DNA from 3 places in the Clostridium sp. FP1 genome. Region 1 is predicted to be linked to each of the others. Evidence: riboswitches for the same ligand, from Rfam matches in the RefSeq annotation. Region 1 holds a riboswitch; each other region holds the start of a gene.

Region 1 (4,573 bases):
AGGTAAAGGTAGGTGAGAAGGGTGATATAGTAACAAAGTTTGATTTAAGATTCATGCAACCAAATGTTGAGTTTATGGATATAGCAGCTATCCATACCTTAGAGCATTTGCTTGCTGGATATATGAGAGAAGTAATGGAGGGAATTATAGACATTTCACCTATGGGATGTAGAACAGGGTTTTATATGATTACATGGAATGATGTGAGTGTGGATAAGGTTATAGAAACTTTAAATTATGGACTTACAAAGGTAATAGAGTCAGAGGAGACACCAGCAGCCAATAAATTTCAATGTGGAAATTATAAAGACCATTCCTTAGAAGGTGCAAAAGAATATGCAAAATTAGTTCTAAATAGGGGTGTTAGCAGTGAAATATATAAATAGCATATTAGATATTATAGGAAATACACCACTTATTAAATTAAATAATTTGGGCGTAAAAGAAGGTGTAAATATCTTCGCAAAACTAGAGGGGGAGAACCCCGGTGGTAGTGTTAAAGATAGAGTTGGAGTTTACATGATAAAAGATGCAGAAGACAAGGGTATTTTAAAGGCTGGATATACCATTGTCGAAGCTACTGCAGGAAATACTGGCATAGGAGTTGCGCTTGCAGCCTTAAATAAAGAATACAAAGTAATATTTGTGGTTCCAGAAAAGTTTTCTGTAGAAAAGCAAACCCTGATGAGAGCATTAGGAGCAACTATTATTAATACACGGAGGGAAGACGGAATGCTAGGGGCTATTGCCAAAGAAAAAGAACTACTTAATGAAATTCCTAATTCTATTTCACTCCAGCAGTTTGAAAATAATGCGAACCCAAAGGCTCATTATGAAACTACAGGACCAGAAATATATGATGCCTTAGAAGGCGAAATTGATTATTTTGTGGCAGGAGCAGGTAGTGGCGGTACCTTTAGTGGTGTTATGAAATATTTAAAGGGAATGAATAAAAATACAAAGGGTATATTAGTGGATCCTTATGGTTCAACTCTTGGTGGTGGTGAAGAGTTTTGTTATGATATAGAAGGAATAGGAAACAATTTTGTGCCTGGAACCATGGACATGAGTTTAGTGGATAACATTATAAAGGTTTCTGATGATGAAGCTTTAAACATGCTAAACCTAATTGCAGTAAAAGAAGGGCTTATTGTAGGTAGCTCTTCGGGGGCTGCATTAGTAGCTGCAATAAAACTTGGAAAAACCATTGAAAAGGGGAATATTGTTGTGATACTGCCCGATAGAGGAGATAGATATTTTAGCAAGAACATTTATAATTAATACTTGTGCTTATAAACATACTGTGATAGACTAAGAACTAATTTAATAAGTAAACTACCTAGGGTAGAGGTGCTATATCTAAAAGTACTTGTTCGGAGCTGACAGGCGAGGATGAATAAGGAAAGGAGCTATAGCCGAAGAAGATATATTTTGTGAAAATATTTTCTGGTTTTACATATAATATGTGTACGACTGTCACTGATTTTTCAGTGGAGAACTACAAGGTACACGAAGTTTGTATAAAAATATGTATTTTTATGCAGCAAAGGTGTTCCTTTGCTGCATTTATTTTTTTTGAAACAATAGCTTGATGTTCCTGGAGGTAATTCTAAAAATATTAGTAGTTGATTTAACGACATTTCACAAAATAGGTAAAATCAATCAGTGCACAAGCAAGTACACTAGATATAAAGGGGAATGATTGAATTATGGCAGTGGTTGTTCAAAAATATGGAGGCTCTTCTGTAGGCACTACAGAGAAAATTAAAGGTATTGCACAAAGTATAGTAAAAAGAAAAAATGAAAACACAGATTTAGTTATAGTTGTATCTGCTATGGGGAAAACTACGGATGATTTAATAGCTCTATCAAAAGGTATAACGCAGGAACCAGATAAGAGGGAACTCGACGCTATATTATCAACAGGAGAAATGATTTCAAGTGCACTACTCGCCATGGCAATTAAGGCTTTAGGATGCGATGCTATAAGCTATACTGCACACCAAATTGGCATTCAAACTAGTGGACAATATGGTAAGGCATTAATTAAGGATATACAAGATAAGAAAATTAAAAAAAGCTTAAAAGAAGGCAAAATTGTAATAGTTGCTGGCTTCCAAGGAATAAATGGAGATGGTGATATTACCACCTTAGGCAGAGGTGGGTCGGATACCACTGCCGTAGCTTTGGCTGTTAAACTTTGCGGTAGCTGTGAAATATATACGGATGTGGCTGGAATATATAGTGTAGATCCTAGAGCATATGGAGAGGCTAAGAAATTAGATGAAATAGAATATGAAGAGATGCTGGAGCTAGCCAGTTTGGGAGCTCAAATAATGCATTCAAGGTCTATAGAGCTTGCTCAAAAATATGGTATCCCTATATATGTAGGGCTCAGTAATAGCGATATTAAAGGAACTGTAATTAGGGAGGTTAAAAATATGGATATGGAAAGTAAACCAGTAACGGGAATAGCAACTAGTGATGAGGATGTGGCAGTAACTCTCCAGCGTATACCTAAAGACGTGAATATATTGGCCACTATATTTGAAGCTATAGGAAGTAAAAGAATTAATATAGATATGATAAGTCAAACGTCGCCTATAGATGGAACCGTAAATGTATCCTTTACAATTCCTAAAGAAAGTTTAAAGGATAGTTTAGAAATTATAGATAACGCAATAGTAGATAATAAAGTCATAGTTGATGAGGATATAACTAAATTTTCAGTGGTGGGGCTTGGAATGAAAACAACCTCAGGAGTAGCAGCTAGAGTGTTTAGGGTTTTTAGCAAAAACAGTATCGAGATTAAAATGATTACTACTTCAGAAATAAGAATTACTTGCGCTATTAAAACAGAAGATAAATTAAAGGCTATACAAGTTATTGCAAAGGAATTTAATATGTAAATAAGCTATAGAAGGAGGGATTCATGTGAGATTTTTTGGTAATATAGTGGACGAAAATAATAAATTAAATATTGCAGGCGTTAGTGCGCAGGCTCTAGCTAAGGAATACGGAACCCCTCTTTATGTAATGGATGAACAGCTTATACGCGGTAATTGTAGGAGGTTCTCTAAAGCTTTTGAAGGTCAGGAAAATGGGAATAAGGTAGCTTATGCGGGAAAAGCATTTTTAACTATGGCTATGTGCGAAATTGTAAAAAGTGAAGGACTATATTTGGATGTAGTCTCAGGGGGAGAATTATATACTGCCTATAAGGCTGATTTTCCATTAAGAAAGGTGTATTTCCATGGTAATAATAAAACATTGGATGAAATTGAAATGGCGATAGAACTGGGGGTAGGAACTTTTGTGGTAGATAATCTTCATGAAATGGAGATTATACATAAAAAGGCAATGGGAAAAGGCATTATGCAACGGATTCTTCTTCGCGTAACTCCAGGAATAGAAGCTCATACTCATGAGTATATAAAAACTGGTCAAATTGATTCAAAGTTTGGGTTTACTGCATTAAATAACGAATTAGAGGGAGTTATAAAAACTGCGTTAAGCTTTTCAAATATAAAACTTGCAGGACTACACTGTCATATAGGGTCTCAAATTTTCGAGTTACAACCTTACAGAGATGCTGTGGGCATAATGTTGTCTTTCATTAAGGATATTAAAGAAAAATTCAGTTATGATATAGAAGAATTGGATCTAGGGGGAGGCTTTGGCGTTTATTATAACAAAGGTGATGAGCCAAAAGAAATAGAGGACTTCTGCAGAGTAATAATCCAGGAAGCTAAAATTAAGTGCAAGGAGTATGGAATAAAATCACCTACGCTTGTAATAGAGCCAGGGAGGTCTATTGTAGCTAATGCGGGAATTACTTTATATACTGTAGGGGCTATAAAGGATATACCAAATGTAAGAAAATATGTGGCAGTAGATGGTGGCATGACAGATAATATAAGGCCGGCATTATACAATGCAGAGTATCAATGTGTACTTGCCAATAGAATAAATGAACCTTGTATGGAGGTAGTTACAATAGCTGGTAAGTGCTGTGAAAGTGGAGATATATTATTAGAAGGTGTAAGATTACCAGTGGTTGATACTGGAGACCTTATGGCTGTACTTTCAACGGGGGCTTATGGATATTCAATGAGTAGTAATTATAATAAAATACGGAAGGCTGCGGTAGTTTTAGTAAGTGAAGGAAAGCATAGACTCATATGCAAAAGACAAACTTACAAGGACATGATTAGTAATGAAGTGTGCTTATAAGTGAAAAAATCGACTTCGTGCCTTGTAATATGAGCTCGAAACGTGAAATTTCATTAAGAAATTCTAAACTTTTGAAAATATAAAATTCTCTGACGCTCACATTCGCCTTCCTGGCTCAGGTTCGCTAGCCTGCCGTCCTGGCAGGCTCACGAGAATTTTATATTTGCAAAAGAAGAATTTCTAAATGGAATTTCAATGTTTTTTCGCTTCTTATTGCAAGGAACGAAGTCGAAATTTTATACTTATTTAGTCTAAGTAGTCCTCGGGATATTCCTTAGGGGCACATAAAAATTCCAAAGAAGAATAGAATTCTACTTATACTTTCTTTTTTTCATTTATA
Region 2 (4,573 bases), 3.5 Mb from region 1:
GTTGTAATTTATAGGTTTTATTATAAATGAGAGTATAAAAGAAGTTATTTAGTATTCAAGAACCTCATTCATTTATGTGTGGGAGTTTCAGTAGAGTGAGATTTATGAGACATAGAAAAACCTCCTTTATTGTTTTCAATTTATATTATGAGGCTTGTCTAAAAATGTGCATAGTAACCATTTATATGGTGATTAAACTTATTGTAAGAAAGTTAAAAAGCAAGTTGATCAGTTAATGGTGACTTAACTGGTAAGAAAGAGGCTAAAATAATTACTACTGATACTATTGCAGTTGATGTAGCTTAGAAAAATAGTGCCTGTGAAAAGGCACTATTTTTTGTTGCACAAATATTCTCAAATCTAAATCTCTAATTGTGTTACTAAGTTCTCAGGTCAAAATAGAGAAGTGGGTCAGTAGCATATAAAGCTATCAATATTATCTAAAATCATTATATAATACGTCCATTTAACTTTGTTCCAAATCCATATATGGATATAATTATTCCTTACTAATATAGGTACGGACCAAAATTCAGTACCGTTATTCAACCAAGTATACGTATGTTTTTTCATGCAGTGGTCAATTGTTGATTGGCTAAGAATATTTGTACCAGGTGTTTTTGTGAAACCAAGAGCTTTTGCTTTATATATACTAGGAATAAAACCAGGTGGTTTCCAATATAAAGGTCCTTTTTCTGAAGGTCCACTGACCTTTGGACTGCAACCTCATCGATAACCATAATTGAAATAGGGTAACCCTTCACTAATCTTATATTTATATACATAGCTATTTCCTCCATAAAATATAATATTATAGATTAATATATGAATGGTTTTTTCTATGTTTACACTATATAAGCTAGAGTATATATACTCTTTATGGAAACAAATTATTGCTGTGAACTGCTACTGAAAGTGGTTTATTAATATCTCTGCTAGCTACTTATGGTTACAACCTCGGTGGGGACAAAATTTCTATATACTTTAAAGATAAACATTATTGTTCAAGTAATCATTGACAATACCTTCCTGCGTGATTATACTACCCCTAGCCTAAGGGAAATGGTTATTTGATTAACTAAATAGTTAATCAAAAGCCAAAGGGGAAGGCTAAGGTTTTATAATATCAATTAAAATTATGCATGAAGCGGGGGTGCTTCGTAAAAGGAGAGATGGTAATTTTATAAATTATATTATTGAGAGAGAAGTCATTGATAGGATTCCAATGGATATGTATCAGTATTTGGATAACTAACATTACGACTTTTCATTCAAAATAGAATATTTAAAGGAAGTGGAGAAAGTAATGTATATTGATGCACATAGTCATTTAGACTTCTTTAATAACAAGATAGAGTATGCTATTAATGAAATTAATAACCTTAAAATCCTAACTATTGCGAGTGGTATGGATATGGAGAGTTACTTAAAAAATAAGGAATATAGCAAAAGGAGTCAATATATTAAAGCTACCTTTGGAATACATCCATGGAAGGCAGCGGAATATAAGGGGGAGCTTGAAGATTTAATCCCTTATATTGAAGAAAGCAAGATTATAGGGGAAATAGGCTTAGATTTCTTTTGGGCAGAGGATAACGGTACCTATGAGGCACAAAGAAGGATTTTCAATTTTATATTAGAGGAAAGTATTAAAAGAGATAAAGTTATATGTATACATACAAAAGGTGCAGAGGAAGAAATATATAATATTCTTAAGCATTATAGCTATAGTAAAGTAATTATTCATTGGTATAGTGGTGATATTAAAACCTTAGATAAATTTATAGAGCTAGGTTGCTATTTCACTATAAGTGTTGATATAGACTACTCTAAATTAACAGAAGAAATATTAGCTAGGATTCCAATAGATAGATTACTTGTGGAGACTGATGGACCAACAGCTTTAGAATGGGTAAATGGTGATTATGGCTATCCTAGAGTAATAATTAATGTTATAAAAAGCGTTTCAAAGAGAAAAGCAATTTCCACTGAGAGATTATTAAAAGTATTAGAAGATAATTTCTTTGAATTAACTGGAATTAAAATCCAGGGTTAAGAGTTAATGAAATAATAGAGAGCATAATCTTCATAACTATTTGAAAATATTGCAATTGAGTAGAAAAATAACGATCAATAAAAAAGAGGTAAGGCAGGTTGACAAATTTAATATATTGTTATACACTAAACAATATAATTTTATAAGACCTCACTTTTATATGTGGGGTAGAGGCGCGACATTTAACAGTCTTTAGTGGAGTTTGAGAAGCATTGATACTAGAGAGAAGGAAAGGTCGCCGAAGCAAATAAAATCTCAATATTATTTGCTGGGTCTGCAGTTAAGAGTTGCAGGACTGTCTCAATAAACTTCCCGGTTTATTGAGTTGTGCTATCTCATTTGGGAAAAGAAGAGGTTTAGGGACAACTATGCATGTTGAGACCTGAGTTTATCTCAGGTCTTTTTTTGTTTGGGGAAATTCCTAAGAGGATTAAATAGTGCCACCTAATGTAAGGGTGGCATTTTTAATTTAAATATATTATATGAATCTAGTACAAAAGAAGGAGAGAAGTAGTTATGAAAAAGAAATTATCATTATTAATAGTAGCATATCTATCAGTAGTTATGCTTTTAACAGGATGTGGGTCAAGCAGTAGTTCAAAAGAGGCAAAAGCAGAAGAGGCGGGTGGAAAATTTAAAGTAGGTCTTGAAGCCGGATATGCACCATTTAACTGGACTCAAATGGATGATTCTAATGGTGGGGTTAAAATTGAAGGCGGCTCAGAATATGCAGGCGGATATGATGTAGAAATCGCTAAAAAGATTGCCAAAGATTTAGGAAAAGAATTGGTTATTACTAAAACTGAGTGGGATGGTCTTGTACCAGCATTAGCTTCGGGTAAAGTAGATGCAATTATTGCAGGTATGTCACCCACAGCAAAACGTAGAGAGGTTATTGATTTCTCGGATAACTACTATAAATCAGATTTAGTTATGCTTGTTAAAAAGGGTGGAAAATATGATGCAGCCACTTCTATTAAGGATTTTAAGGGAGCAAAAATAACTGCCCAATTAAATACATTCCACTATTCAGTAATAGATCAAATTCAAGGCGTAAACAAGGAACCAGCTATGGACAACTTTCCTGCCATGAGAGTTGCTCTTGAATCAGGAATGATTGATGGGTACGTATCAGAACGTCCTGAAGGCGTTAGTTCGGAGGCTGCAAATAAAAGATTTAAAATGGTAGAATTTAAAAGTGGATTTACTACAACAGACGCGGATACGTCAATTGCTGTAGGGATTGCAAAAGGTAGTGATTTAACTGTGAAAATCAATAAAACATTAGCTGGTATTTCAAAAGCAGATCGTAAAAACATTATGGATGCTGCAATAAAGAACCAACCATCAGCTAAATAGTATTTATTTATGATATAAGGAGGAGAAAGATGAGCTTTGAATGGGTAGTAAAAATCATTTCAAATAACTGGCCAATGTTCATACGTGGAGCAGGTACGACACTCTTAATTTCCATGGTGGGTACTATTATAGGTTCCATAATCGGTTTATTAATAGGGGTTGTACGTACTATTCCAATGCCCCAGCGAGGAATAAAAAGAGTCATGCTTAAAATTGTTAATGCTATTCTTTTTGTTTATATAGAGATATTCCGTGGAACGCCTATGATTGTACAAGCAATGGTAATTTATTACGGATCTGCTTTAGCATTTGGTATAAATATGAATAGGTTATATGCAGCAATTTTTATCGTTTCAATTAATACAGGGGCTTACATGTCAGAAATTATCCGTGGTGGTATTGTTTCTATCGATAAAGGACAATTTGAAGCAGCTCATGCTATAGGTATGAATCATATTCAAACTATGACGAGTGTAATAATACCACAAGTAATTCGTAATATCTTACCAGCAACGGGTAATGAATTTGTAATCAATATAAAAGATACATCAGTACTTAATGTAATTTCGGTAACAGAATTATATTTCCAAACAAAATCAATTTCAGGAAATAATTTTAGATATTTTGAAACATTTTTTGTTGCATGTATTTTGTATTTTATAATGACCTTCACAATAACAAGGATTTTGCGCTACATTGAAAGGAAATTAGATGGTCCGGACAATTATATTATGTATGCTAATCAAATGCAGGTAGAAACTCCGGAAGATATGTGTCGTAGAACAAGAAATAGTGACGAGAATAAATATTAGGCGAAGGAGTAGGAAGTATGGAAAAAATAATTAATATACAGCATTTAAGCAAATCATTTGGAAATCATGAAGTGTTAAAAGACATTGATTTTTCAGTAAATAAAGGCGAAGTAGTCTGCGTCATAGGTTCTTCTGGATCTGGTAAATCTACTCTTCTTCGGTGCGTTAACCTTCTAGAAAAACCTAGTGGTGGTGAAATCATCTATAAAGGAGAAAACATTTTAGATGATAAACATGATATCTACGCCTACCGTACAAAGCTTGGTATGGTGTTTCAACAATTCAACTTATTTAATAATCATAATGTTTTAAGCAACTGCGTGGTTGGACAAATAAAAGTGTTAAA
Region 3 (4,573 bases), 3.9 Mb from region 1:
CAGCGCTTGGTTCACTCCAACTAAGACGCTGTCATATACAATGGAGATAGAAAAGCCTTGTATGTTGATATTCTGCGTGGATTGCGGGGATATTACATTTACCCAGAGGGGGAAGTCAGCAAAACACTTGACTCCAATAAATCATGTGATTGTTAATCCTAAAAAGCCACTAAAAATAACCTTCCCCGCAAATGTTCACACTTGCTATACCTGTGTTCTGGTTTTTGAAGAGTTTATTCAAAAATTCCTTGAGTATAGACCACTTGACCCACCTTTTTCAATGGATAATCTAGGTTGTTTACAGGAAACTCATTACAATACCCCAAATATCACCCTTGTTCTTGAGCAAATACGGTGGGGTGTACGAAGCGGTGATATGCCCCTAATGAATTTCGAATGTAAGATGGGTGAGTTATTGTCGTTGATTGTGTGCAATACACAGCGCGAAAGGCCGTGGAGTGATAACCGTCGCAATCATGTGACATGGGAGGATGAACAAAAAACATACGGGGTGAAGGTAAACATAGACCGGGACATATTGAACCCTCCCTCTATGATTGCTATGTGCCGACTTGCAGAGATGAGTGAGACAAAGCTGCGACGCTCCTTCAAGCAACTTTATCATATGACAATCTTCGACTATATTCGCACAGAAACAATGAAGCGGGCAATGATGTTTCTAGGCGCTGATGAACTAAGCATCAAAAACATCGCAGAAAAGTGTGGTTATGAAAGCCCATCGAAATTTACAGCGGCATTTAAGAAAATACATGGCATAACACCCAGACAATTCCGAAAGGGTTTCGGATTGTGATGAAATAAAAACTATAAAAATTTATAGCGCAGTAGATAAATTGCGTTTATTATTTATTGGATAAATGATTAAAAGGGGATGAGCCAATGGAAATTAAACAATTTAAAATAATATCTTCTCAGCAGAAGAAGGAACTATATAATTTCATTAAAAGCACAGATTTAACTTATAATAAAACCTATATAGAAATGACTAAAATATATGAAAGTGATACTTTTAATGAGGGAGACACTGTTTTTATACTATTTGATAGGGGGCAGATCAAAGGAAGCATAGCTGTAATAACTAAGGAAATCAGTATTAAAGGAGAAGCATTTATTACAGATATTTGTGTTGAAAGAGAAAATGCAGAAAAAAATTTATGCTTTTTAATGGAGAGAATAGGTAAATGTTGTAATGCATGCACTGCCAAAAATATAAAAATTGGTATTCGTAAAAATGAAGTACATCTCATCCCATATATTCGTAAATTGGAATTTACTCATATTTATGATGCAGTAGTAATGAAATATAAAAAAGATGAAAATATGGTTTTAAAAGTAAATAATAATATGGACCTTAGGCCTCTTTGTATATTAAATTCACATGAATATATGAATATTCATAATGAAACCTTTAGAAATAGTCCTAATGGAGGAACTATTGATGACCTGGATGTAAAGGATTATATAGTTCAATATGCTAATAATGAGGATTTGATTGGAATATGTTTTGAGCAAAATAATCCATGTGGTATATATGAGCTTTCTATAGATGGGAATACAGGATGGGTTGATACTCTAGGAATTGCGCCTATTTACCAAAAAAGAGGGTTGGGAAGTGCATTAATAGTAAAATGCATTAAAAAGCTATGTGAGAAAAATTTAGATGAAATTAAACTTTTAGTAATTACATCTAATGATATTGCAGTGAACATGTACAAACGGATGGGATTTGAAGAGGAAAGTGTATTTTCTTATTGGTTCGAAAAAAAATATTAATTTTTTTGAAGAAAAGTATTGTATTTGAATTATTAACAGATTATAATTCAATTGAGAACAATAAATTAAAATTTAATAAATTCACATAAATAGAGGTGCAAAAAAAGAGGTAGTTTTTGAATGCTAAGGATATGGACATCCAATATCAAAAACGAAGGATTTATTTGCCGAAAGAGTATTTTGGTTCTTCAAGATATTCTTGGGGATAGAGAGTAGTATTTCTATCACTGCCATAAAGATTTTTATGGAGAGCTATTTATGTAATGAAAAGTAATTTTTCATTGCATTAATAGGTTGAGTACTTCTGTTAATTAAGGCACTGAAAATTCAGCGCCTTTTTTTTATTTTTAAAATAAAAGCAGCATAAGTATTGCAATCCTGACAACTACAATAAAAGAGGAGGAAATTAAAATGAAATCGTTAATCAGATTGAGAATGAGTGCGCATGATGCACATTATGGTGGAAATTTAGTGGACGGGGCAAGAATGCTTCAATTATTTGGTGATGTAGCTACAGAACTTTTGATTTTAAATGATGGTGATGAAGGATTATTCAAAGCATATGATGCTGTAGAATTTTTAGCACCAGTGTATGCAGGAGACTTTATCGAAGCTGTTGGAGAAATAGTGAAGGTAGGAAATTCATCAAGAAAAATGATTTTTGAAGCAAGAAAAGTTATAGTACCAAGACCGGATATAAATGATTCAGCTTGTGATGTATTAGAAGAGCCAATAGTAGTTTGTAGGGCCAGTGGAACTTGCGTTGTTCTAAAAGATAAGCAAAGAAAATAACGCTGAATGTAAACTTTTTCATTTAGTAATTGATATTTAAAGAGGGGGTTACAACGTGGGAAAATTAATTATTACTGCAGCTATATGCGGAGCAGAAGTTACAAAAGAACATAATCCAAACGTACCATATACGGTTGAGGAAATAGCAGTAGAAGCTGAAAAAGCATATAGTGCAGGGGCTAGCATTATTCATCTACACGTAAGGAAAGACGACGGGACACCTACTCAAGATAGGGAGAGATTTAAAGCCTGTATGGAAGCTATTAAGGAAAGATGCCCAGACGTTATTGTTCAACCTTCTACAGGCGGAGCAGTTGGTATGAGTAACGCAGAAAGATTACAACCTGTTGATCTAAAACCCGAAATGGCAACTTTAGATGCGGGAACCTGTAATTTTGGTGGAGATGACGTTTTCGTAAACACCGAAAACACTATTAAAGAATTTGGCCAAAAGATGATGGAACTTTCCGTAAAGCCAGAAATAGAAGTTTTTGATAAGGGCATGATAGACATGGCTATAAGACTTCAAAAGAAAGGCTTTATAAAAACTCCAATGCATTTCAATTTTGTTATGGGTGTAAATGGAGGAATTTCTGCAACGCCAAGAGATTTGGTATTTATGGCAGGAAGCATTCCAGCGGGAAGTACATACACTGTATCAGGTATAGGTAGAAGCGAATTTCAAATGGCAGCCATGGCTATTATTATGGGTGGACATGTAAGAGTTGGATTTGAAGATAATGTATATATTGAAAAAGGCATACCAGCTAAATCAAATGCAGAATTAGTAGAAAGAGTAGTTCGACTTGCAAAAGAGCTGGGCAGAGAAATTGCTAGTCCAAAGGAAGCAAGAGAAATATTAGGTTTACAGGGGGAGAAATAATGAATAAAGTTGTATCTTTAGAAAGAGTCAGACCGTTACTTAAAGATGGAATGTCAATAATGATAGGTGGGTTTTTAGCCTGTGGAACACCTGAAAAGATGATAGACTTATTAATAGAAACAAAGGTTAAAGACTTAACTATAATAGCAAATGATACAAGTTTTATAGATAGAGGTATAGGTAAACTTATAGTAAATGGTCAAGTGAAAAGGGTTGTAGCTTCTCATATAGGAACAAATGCTGAAACAGGAAGACTTATGACAGAAGGAAAAATGGAAGTAGAACTTGTACCACAAGGAACATTAATTGAAAGAATAAGAGCAGCGGGAGCTGGTCTCGGTGGAGTGCTTACGCCTACAGGAGTTGGTACTATGGTGGAAGAAGGAAAACAAAAACTTACCATTGAGGGAAAAGAATATTTATTAGAACTTCCAATTAAAGCAGACCTAGCACTTGTTTATGCGAGTGTTGTAGATGAAATTGGAAATGCAGTTTATTATGGGACAACAAGAAACTTTAATCCACTAATAGCTACTGCAGCGGAAATTGTGATAGTAGAAGCAGAAAAAATTGTGAAAGTTGGAATGCTTGATCCAAACAATATTATTACTCCAAGTGTATTGGTTGATTATATTATAGGGGAGGAGAGCTAATATGATTACAGATAGTAAACTTGCAAAACAAATTATTGCAAAAAGAATTGGTATAGAATTAAAAGATGGACAACTTGTTAATTTAGGCATAGGGCTTCCAACATTAGTTACAAACTATATTCCTGAAGGTGTTCATGTTACTTTCCAATCAGAAAATGGTATGGTTGGCATGGGAGCTATTCCGCCAAAGGGAGAAGAAAACAAGGATATAACTAATGCAGGTGGTCAATTTACTACAATACTACCTGGTGGAGCATACTTTGATAGTGCTATGTCTTTCACTTTAATAAGAGGTGGACACGTTGATATGACTGTTCTTGGAGCACTGGAAGTAGATCAAGAAGGGAATTTAGCTAATTGGATTGTACCAGGCAAAATGGTCCCAGGTATGGGTGGAGCAATGGATTTAGTAGTAGGAGCTAAAAAGGTTATTATTGCAATGCAACATACA

What was found. A riboswitch is a leader RNA that binds a small molecule or an ion and turns the genes downstream of it on or off. The one in region 1 is predicted to bind lysine.
Region 2: another riboswitch for lysine. It lies ahead of G9F70_RS05100 (transporter substrate-binding domain-containing protein); the one in region 1 lies ahead of G9F70_RS21450 (aspartate kinase).
Region 3: another riboswitch for lysine. It lies ahead of G9F70_RS03015 (hotdog domain-containing protein); the one in region 1 lies ahead of G9F70_RS21450 (aspartate kinase).

Annotation. Positions count from the first base shown of each region.
Region 1 is NZ_JAAMNJ020000001.1:4,513,597-4,518,169, reverse strand. Features, by position in the region: gene G9F70_RS21460 (S-ribosylhomocysteine lyase) at 1-386, shown strand, start outside; gene G9F70_RS21455 (PLP-dependent cysteine synthase family protein) at 370-1,281, shown strand; lysine riboswitch at 1,338-1,509, shown strand; gene G9F70_RS21450 (aspartate kinase) at 1,710-2,909, shown strand; gene lysA (diaminopimelate decarboxylase) at 2,935-4,233, shown strand; gene G9F70_RS21440 (cation diffusion facilitator family transporter) at 4,569-4,573, opposite strand, start outside.
Region 2 is NZ_JAAMNJ020000001.1:1,026,644-1,031,216, forward strand. Features, by position in the region: gene G9F70_RS05095 (TatD family hydrolase) at 1,307-2,056, shown strand; lysine riboswitch at 2,217-2,397, shown strand; gene G9F70_RS05100 (transporter substrate-binding domain-containing protein) at 2,573-3,415, shown strand; gene G9F70_RS05105 (amino acid ABC transporter permease) at 3,445-4,227, shown strand; gene G9F70_RS05110 (amino acid ABC transporter ATP-binding protein) at 4,245-4,573, shown strand, end outside.
Region 3 is NZ_JAAMNJ020000001.1:576,993-581,565, forward strand. Features, by position in the region: gene G9F70_RS03005 (helix-turn-helix domain-containing protein) at 1-814, shown strand, start outside; gene G9F70_RS03010 (GNAT family N-acetyltransferase) at 901-1,794, shown strand; lysine riboswitch at 1,877-2,057, shown strand; gene G9F70_RS03015 (hotdog domain-containing protein) at 2,206-2,586, shown strand; gene G9F70_RS03020 (3-keto-5-aminohexanoate cleavage protein) at 2,642-3,469, shown strand; gene atoD (acetate CoA-transferase subunit alpha) at 3,469-4,122, shown strand; gene G9F70_RS03030 (3-oxoacid CoA-transferase subunit B) at 4,124-4,573, shown strand, end outside.